One region of the Alcaligenes parafaecalis genome, then DNA from elsewhere that is predicted to be linked to it. Evidence: riboswitches for the same ligand, from Rfam matches in the RefSeq annotation. Region 1 holds a riboswitch; the other holds the start of a gene.
What was found. Region 1 has a riboswitch for thiamine pyrophosphate ahead of OSH09_RS03410 (3-oxoacyl-ACP reductase). Riboswitches for the same ligand answer to the same signal wherever they lie in the genome.
Positions count from the first base shown of each region.

Region 2: it holds a riboswitch for thiamine pyrophosphate, as region 1 does, so the genes downstream of both, thiD (bifunctional hydroxymethylpyrimidine kinase/phosphomethylpyrimidine kinase) here and OSH09_RS03410 (3-oxoacyl-ACP reductase) in region 1, are expected to answer to the same signal.

Region 1 is NZ_JAPKNA010000001.1:727,443-731,653, reverse strand. Features, by position in the region: gene OSH09_RS03415 (LLM class flavin-dependent oxidoreductase) at 1-992, opposite strand, end outside; gene OSH09_RS03410 (3-oxoacyl-ACP reductase) at 989-1,771, opposite strand; TPP riboswitch at 1,822-1,918, opposite strand; TPP riboswitch at 1,985-2,093, shown strand; gene OSH09_RS03405 (sodium:solute symporter family protein) at 2,233-3,672, shown strand; gene OSH09_RS03400 (OmpA/MotB family protein) at 3,742-4,211, opposite strand, start outside.
Region 2 is NZ_JAPKNA010000001.1:476,206-480,416, reverse strand. Features, by position in the region: gene OSH09_RS02225 (hypothetical protein) at 45-431, opposite strand; gene OSH09_RS02220 (hypothetical protein) at 447-590, opposite strand; gene OSH09_RS02215 (hypothetical protein) at 587-841, opposite strand; gene OSH09_RS02210 (AraC family transcriptional regulator) at 934-1,722, shown strand; TPP riboswitch at 1,835-1,953, shown strand; gene thiD (bifunctional hydroxymethylpyrimidine kinase/phosphomethylpyrimidine kinase) at 2,075-2,905, shown strand; gene OSH09_RS02200 (RNA polymerase sigma factor) at 3,136-3,705, shown strand; gene OSH09_RS02195 (FecR family protein) at 3,695-4,211, shown strand, end outside.

The sequences.
Region 1 (4,211 bases):
GTGGCGTAACGTCCTTTGGGGCCTTTGAAGCTTTCCAACGGTGGCAGTGGCGGCACAGGCGCATCCAGCTCCCAGTTCATGCAGTCCTGACCGACAAACATGCCCAGTTGACGCAAGGACGTGTCGGCGGGCAAGAGCTCGTCCAGCTCGCGCTGTTTGCGACGTGCTTCTTCCATGGTAGAGCCGACATAGGTCACCAAACCGGGCATCACAGGCACATCCACGCCGCGGCCAGTTTCACGTACACGTCGTTTGATATCGCGGTAATAGGACTGGGCAGAGGGCAAGTCGTAAGCCACGGCGTAAATTGCCTCGGCTTTACGGGCGGCCAGATCCCGGCCTTGTTCAGACGCACCAGCCTGGAACAGCACGGGCTGACCTTGAGGCGAACGCGGCAAGGTCAAGGGGCCATCCACCAGGAAGTGATCACCTTTGTGCAGGATCTGGCGAACCTGATCAACCTTGGCGTAGTCGCCCTGTCTGTCCATCACCAAAGCGCTATCGCTCCAGGAGTCGAACAGTTGCAGTGCGGTATCAACAAACTCTTCCGCCCGCGCATAACGCCAGGCGTGATCGGGCATGGCTTCGTAACCGTGATTACGCGCCTCGGCATCAAACATGGAGGTCACCACATTCCAGCCCATCCGTCCCTTGGACACATGATCCAGCGAACACAACATGCGCGCTGCCACAAAGGGGGTATAGAAGGTACTGGAGACAGTGCTGATCAGGCCGATACGCTCGGTGGCTCGCGCCAGCGCGGCCATCATGGTCAAGGGTTCCAGAAACCAGCGCGGGCCGTCCGAAACATTATCGCTGGCCTGGCCATCCGCAAAGAAAATGGCATCCAGCTTGCCACGTTCCGCTATCTGGGCCAGTTCTTCGTAAAACCGTACATCGCCTAAACGCTCTACCTGCGAATCGGGATGACGCCATGCTGCTTTGTGATGCCCGCAGCCCATAATGAACAAATTGAAGTGCAACTGCCTCATCCGTTTTTCACCAATCCACCGTCAACTACCAAGTTCTGACCTGTCACTGCACGTGCCCACGGGCCTGCGAAAAACAGAGCCGCATCCGCAAATTCTTCTGGCGTGGTCACACGACGCAGCGGTGTGCTGGCGGCGATCAAATCAAAGACCGCTTCCGGTGTGGCCGAGGAGGCATCAGTAGTGCGCAACAAACCGCCGGAAATCATATTCACGGTGATCTGATCTGGCCCCAGATCGTGCGACAGGGTGCGTGTCATGGACAACAAGGCGGCTTTGGCCGCGGTGTAGTCGTGATACGGCACAACGGGGTTCTGGAACAGATTGGTGCCGATATTGATGATGCGGCCAAAACCGGCCTGCTTCATGCCGGGCAAGGCGGCTTGCGTGGTGTTCAAGGCGCCACCCACAATGCCTTCCAACTGCTGATTCAACTGTGCCCATGTCAGAGTATCAGCATGGGGACGGGCATCGCCGTTGAAAGAAAATTCAGGCAAAGCGTTATTGACGACTGTGGTGACAGGCTGGCCGAAATGCGTCTGGGCCTTGGCAAACAAAGCCTGCACCGAAGCCGCATCCGTCACATCCGCTTGTACGGCCAGACATTGCTGCGGGAACTCGTCCGCCAGCGCCTGGGCGGCTGCTTCACTTTTCAGGTAATTGATGACAACTTTGGCGCCTTGACGTGCAAAGGCGCGCACCAGGCAAGCCCCCAGGCCGCGTGCGCCGCCGGTGACCAGGACCAATTGTTGGGAGAGTTCCGAGACGTGTTCCACAGACATGACATTCCTTGCAAAAATTCGGCGAGGATGTCGGCCCAGTTCGGACGCAGGGCTATGGTTTCGGACATCCCTTCGCCAGTATGAGCTGGATCAGGTTCGACGGGTTTTATCTCAGCCCTTGCATGAAGGACACCCCGTGCCGCAGCCAGACCATAGCATAAATTGCAGCAAACCGTATTATTGACATTTGAAGGAAGCTCTCCTACTCTTCTAGCCTGTTCCTGGGGGAGTCCTTAACGGGCTGAGACTCCGCAATTGCTGCGGTAACCCTTAGAACCTGATCCGGATCATGCCGGCGAAGGGAAAGGAAACGCGGCCTGGCAGCCTGCCCGCACGTCTCTGTGTGGCGCATTCACAAGCTCACAGCCCCATTTCAATCCCTCCATTTTTCTGCGCCCTGTCTTGGCTCCCTGCCAACTGGGCCGGTTTGTGCCTGTTCAGCAGGCTTTTGGGGAGATCTCATGCTGGACCAAACCGCCACCCTTCTGTGGCTGATCGTTTTTTCTGCCGCTTTTTCCTTGGCCGGCGTGCTGTACGCCCGCCACTATAAAAACTCACTTGAAGACTTTGTAGTGGCCCGCAATAGTCAAAGCTCCGTCGCCACCATTCTGACTTTATTGGCTTCCTCGTTGGGCGCATGGATTCTGTTCTCGCCAGCCCAGGCGGCCACCTGGGGCGGTTTAAGCGCTGTCATTGGCTATGCCATTGGTTCCATGTCGCCTCGTCTGGCCATGATTCCGCTGGGCAAGCGCATGCGTGAATTGCTGCCACGCGGCCACAGCTTGAGCGAATTTGTGATCGCCCGCTACGGCCGTCCCATGTATGCGCTGACCCTGGTCATCATGCTGTTTTACATGTTCATCTCCATGACGGCTGAAATCACTGCCATGTCCAAGATGATCACCTTGATTGCCCCTATTCCTCTCTGGGTCACCGCCAGCATTGTGCTGTTGGCTACCCTGATCTATACCTCCTACGGCGGGCTGCGGGCCTCCATCTTTACCGACAAGGTACAGATGTTCGTGATCCTGCCCATGTTGTTCCTGATCGTGATGTTTGGCTGGCAAGCCGTTGGTGGCCCGGTACAGTTGTTTGACAGCGTGAAACTGGAAGCTCCGCGCCTGATTGAGCTGAGCGATCCCGTCGGTATCAAAGCTGGGCTCACCTTCTTTGTAGCCATCCTGCTGACCGGCCTGTTCCACCAAGGCAACTGGCAGCGTATTTATGCCGCCAAAGACACCAAATCCATGCGTCGAGGCTTTTTGCTGGGAGGCTTGTTTGTTGCCCCCTTCATCTTCCTGATGGGTTTATTTGGTCTGGCCTTTGTCGGTTTGGGCTCACCCGGTGACAGCTCCGTGGCCTTGTTCAATGTGATCTTGCCGCATGTGCCCGTCTGGTTCCTGGTGCTGCTGATTCCACTGGGCCTGTCGCTGGTCATGAGCAGTGCAGACACCGCCATCAGCGCCGTCTCCAGCCTGATAGCCGTGGACCTGGGCCGCATCATGCCGCATCGCAATACAGCCCAAATGATGAGCCTGTCCCGCTCCCTGATCTGGATTTGCTCCATCCCCGTACTCTATGCCTCGGCGCAGGGTTTCAGCGTGCTGTACTTGTTCCTGCTGGCCGACTTGCTATGCTCGGCAGCCGCCTTCCCGGTTTTCTTTGGTCTATACAGCCGCCGCTACGATGGCTTTACCGCCACGATCAGCACAATCGGTGGTCTGGTTGCCGGTCTGGCAGTATTTCCTCGCCCAAATGGGCCGATGGATTACTTGCTGGAGTCGTTCTTGCTGGCGGCCATTGTGCCAGTAATCATCAGCGTTTTGATCATGCCTTTGCGCCGTCATCTGCCCAAGTTTGATTTGGGCACCCTGGCCTCCTCGACCCGCGTGCTGGATTAAACCCCACGCCGCTGAATCAAGGCCAAAACAAAAACCCCGGTTTGCATGTCGCAAACCGGGGTTTTGTTTTTAAGGTGTCTCTACTGAAGGTTCCGCCTGTGTTTGCGGGATCTGCACAATAATCTCCACCCGTCGATTACTTGCCCGCCCTTGCGAGGTTTCATTGTCTCCCAAAGGCCGGGTATCGGCATAACCTACAGCACTCAACCGCGAGCTGCCTACACCATTGGCTTCCATATAACGCACCACGCTGCCTGCTCGTGCGCCTGACAGCTCCCAGTTCGAGGGATAGCGATAGCTGCGAATCGGCACCGAGTCCGTATGCCCTTCAATCACCACCGGATGTTGGGACTTTTGCAGCACAGCCGCCAATTGACGCAATACCGTCAAACCTTCCAGGCCCAGATCCGCGCCGCCAGACGTAAACAGAAGTTCGCTGTTAATGCGAAAGCTCACGGATTGATCGTTCATGACCACATCGATGCTGTCGCCCAAACCGTCCAGATCCAGACCATGACTGCCTTTCCCTTGGCCCTCAC
Region 2 (4,211 bases), 250 kb from region 1:
AGGGTGCAAAGCCACTACCGCAGACCTGCACCATCCTGATTGAATCAAGGCATCAGCAATCGCTGAGCTTCAAGCCGGGCTTCGCCCTCGTCCACGACAAAAGCAAAACGTAGCCCTAACACCCGCCCCAAGGTTTGCTGTGCCAAGCGAGCCGCTGCCGGAATCGCCCGCCCTTTGCTGATCAGAACCATACCAGCGCATAAGTCCTTCAAACGCTGCTTATTCTGTTTGAAGAACAAAGCCCGTTGCTTGCGTTCCTCATGGCTTTCTGCCTGGGCCTGATCCTCACCACCCAGACGTTCCGTCAACAAGACAAAGCGCTGCCCCCGGTTCAACAAGGCCTCCAACTGAGCCTGGGTTTGTTGTGGCGTTTGCGTCTGGTCGTGCTCTCTTAAAAACACCAATGGAAACTGGCTGTCATCCACTTGCATGACTTCTCCTTGCGATCAATAAAGACAGCCCACGTCAAAGCGACGAGCGCCTGAACGGGGTGCGCCCCCAAAGGCATGCATCAAACCGCTAGGCACATACAGCCAGGCAATATCGCGCAACAAGTACGGTCGGACGGTTGCGCCCTCATGTTTCATCACAGCCGGGACTCCACAAAATCACGCAATTGTGGATCTCGAATCTGCAAGGCATCAAACAAGCCCAGTGCTTTCAGGGCAGGTAAAGCAGTCAGAATATCGTTCAACGCCTGCTGACGTTGTGCGTCACCAAGCTCTGCTTGGCGCAACACGGCGGCATTATGCAAAAACGCGCCAACCGTTCCTTTGCGGATAGTCGTGCCGCCAATGTGAACTTCATTGGCATGGTCGGGAAGAATGTCTTGTGCTTGCATCAGTCGCTCCTTATGGATCAAGGCTTTCAGTGTAAGCAGAAAGGTTTTGGCGGCTGTACACTATGTCGGTCAATGAATAACAAAATTACGCCATGCCTGAACGCAAGATTGGTCTGCATGATTTTCTGAATTTCCCCCAGGATCCCATTCTGTTTGCGGTGATGGGGAATCACGACTCGGAGCTGTCTTCCCGACCGCATCAACATGCACGCGGACAACTGTTCGGGTCTCTGCGTGGCCTGCTGTCCGTAGGCGTGGAAGATGCTGTCTGGGTAGTCCCCGCCATCCATGCGGTCTGGCTGCCACCGCATGTGCTGCACTCAGGCCAGTCACACGGCCCCTTTCACGGCTGGAGCGTCTATGTGGATGAAGCTGCCTGTTCCGACCTGCCCCAACAAGCCTGCACCCTGCGTACCTCAGGCCTGCTGCGCGAATCCGTCTTGCGAGCCTGCTCCTGGGATTTGGTCCCGGCCACCCCTTTACCTGACGTACAAGCGCATATTGCCGCCGTTATTCTGGATGAAATCCGCAATTTGCCGATTGAGCCATTTGGCCTGCCCCTGCCACAAGATCCTCGGCTACAGCGCATTGCCCGTGCCCTGATTGCCGACCCCAGCAACAATCAGGGGATGGAACATTGGGCGGACTGGGCCGCTGTCAGCCTGCGTACCCTGAGCCGTCGCTTTGTGACAGAAACCGGCTTTACCTTCACCGCCTGGCGACAACGCGCCCGTCTGATGCGGTCCCTGGAAATGCTGGCAGCCGGTATTCCGGTGGCCACCATTGCCTACGATCTGGGTTACTCCAGCCCCAGCGCCTTTATCAGCCTGTTCCGCCGCAGCTTTGGGCAAACCCCTGCCATTTACCGCAACCAGCTTTAAATCTGGTGAACGGGTGCTGGAAGATATTGGCTTGGGCGAACGCAATTCCTGACGGAGGAGTTGTAGACCGAACACAGGTATACTCGCCCAGATCGTTTTTAAGGAAACGATGTTCCAATCCGAGGGGAGCCTGGTGAGCAGGCTGAGAAACTGCCTGGCCAGATTGCACCGCAGTGACCCGTTGAACCTGATCCGGGTCATGCCGGCGAAGGGACGGGTACTGACCTGCTCGCCGCTTGCTGCCGTATGGCTATCCTTGACTAGGAGTTGCTATCTTGTCGTCTGACCACTCCCCCTTCCCTGTCGACGCTATTGCGGCCACCCTGGCCTCCCCTGAACAGGCAGGCCGCGCATGATTCCCAATGTTTTGAGTATTGCAGGCACCGATCCCACCAGCGGCGCCGGTATTCAGGCTGATCTGAAAGCCATGTATGCCTTGGGTGCCTACGGCATGAGTGTCATTACCGCCGTGGTCGCGCAAAACACGCAGGGGGTTCGGCGTTTTGTCGCGCTGGAACCGAACTTTGTGGCCGAGCAGCTAGACGCGGTTTTTGATGATGTGCGAGTGGATGCCATCAAGATCGGCATGATTGCCAATGTCGGCATTGCCGAAGCTCTTGCAGATCGCCTGCAACGCCGAGGACTGGACTGCCCGATTGTTCTGGACCCGGTGATGGTCGCCAAAAGTGGCGATCGATTGCTGAGCCCCCAAGCCGTGTCTGTCCTGCGCGACAAGCTGCTGCCCCTGTGTACCGTGTTGACCCCCAACTTGCCCGAAGCAGGTGATCTGCTGCAAAAACCGGAACCTGCTTCCTTGGCAGACATGCACGCCTATCTACACGAGCTGTGCTTGCTGGGACCCAAATGGGTATTGCTCAAAGGCGGCCATCTGGATGGGCCGGACAGTGTGGATTTACTCCAGGGCCAGGGCCAGAGCCAGCGCCATGTCTTTCAGACACCCCGCATTCCTACTTGTAATACACATGGCACGGGCTGCTCCTTGTCCTCTGCGATTGCCGCCCTGCTACCGGGCAGAAACGTGCCCGAAGCGGTAGGTCTGGCCAAAAAATACCTGAATGGTGCCATCGCAGCGGCTGACCAGTTACAGGTCGGTTTAGGCCAAGGTCCCATTCATCATTTCCATGCACTGTGGGAGCAGAATGCAAGCTTGGCCGTGAAATAAAGGCGGTTCAGATACACCGACAAAGACCCATTCTGGGGGCCTGTTCAGCGTCAAGGTTCAGCAAGTTGGCAATGTCGTAAATGAGAATAATTGCTATTATTCATTCCTGTCTCTGTCCTGCGCCGCTGTCTGCCCCTTATGTTTGCTCTTGCCGCTTTGTCTTTCTCGACCGTCTTCTGCTGTGCAAACGTCTGTTTGCCAGTGGACGACACACCTGTGCTGACTCACTCATGAGCACACGTGATGAACTGCTGGAGCAGGCCTATTTGAAGCTGCGCCTGCCCTTATTCCGTTTCCTGAAACGCAAGCTGGGCAATGAAGCTGATGCAGAGGATGTCACGCAGGAATCCTTTGCACGCTGGTCGGCGTCCAGCAACACGCAGGCCCCGGACAATACCAAGGCGTATCTGACGCAGATTGCCATTAATATCGTGCGCGAAACGGGCAATAAGCAAAGCCGCAGCCCGGCCATGATATCGCTGGACGATGAAACGCAAGACAATGAAGCCCCCAGCCAATACAGCGCCAGCAATCCCGAACAACGTACCGAACACTTGCAATGTTTGAGCCGTATCGAGCAAGCCTTGCAAGAACTGCCGGAGCTACAACGCGAGGCGTTTTCGCTGCACCGTTTCGACCACCTGACTTACGAACAAATTGCCCTGAAATTGAAGATTTCCCGCGCCCTGGTCAGCCGATATATCTCCAGAACCGTGGCCTATTGCCGTCTGCGGATGGACTACTCGGCCGAACACGCCCTGTCCATGCTCTCTTCCAAGGAAACAGACGATGAGTCATGATCCATCAGTCGCCCTGTTTTACGAAGCGGCCTCGGACTGGTTGACGCGTCAGCAAGACAGCGAGCACTGGACCGCGCAAGACAAGATCGCTTTTGAGCATTGGTTGCAGCAGGACCCACGCCATCAACAGGCCTATGAAGCCATCAGCCAGACCTGGACGATGTTCGATCAGGTGAAGCGGCCTGCCCCTCCGGTCAGTAAGGCCTCTAGCAAGACCACCGCTGTACACGCTCCCCGTCCCAAAACAACGTGGCGTGATCGCTTGGGCCTGCATTGGCGACCCGTAGTGGGTGGTGCCTTGAGCTTCTGTGCCACCCTGGGAATTGCCACTTGGTATTGGTATCAGCACAGCCCGCAATACACCCAGCATGTGGAAACGGCACAGGCAGAACAACGCGACATTACCTTGCCCGATGGCAGTGTGGTCAGCCTGAATCAGAACAGCACGCTGGAAGTGGAATACAGCCCCCATGAGCGCAGTCTGGAGCTGCTGCAAGGCGAGGCTT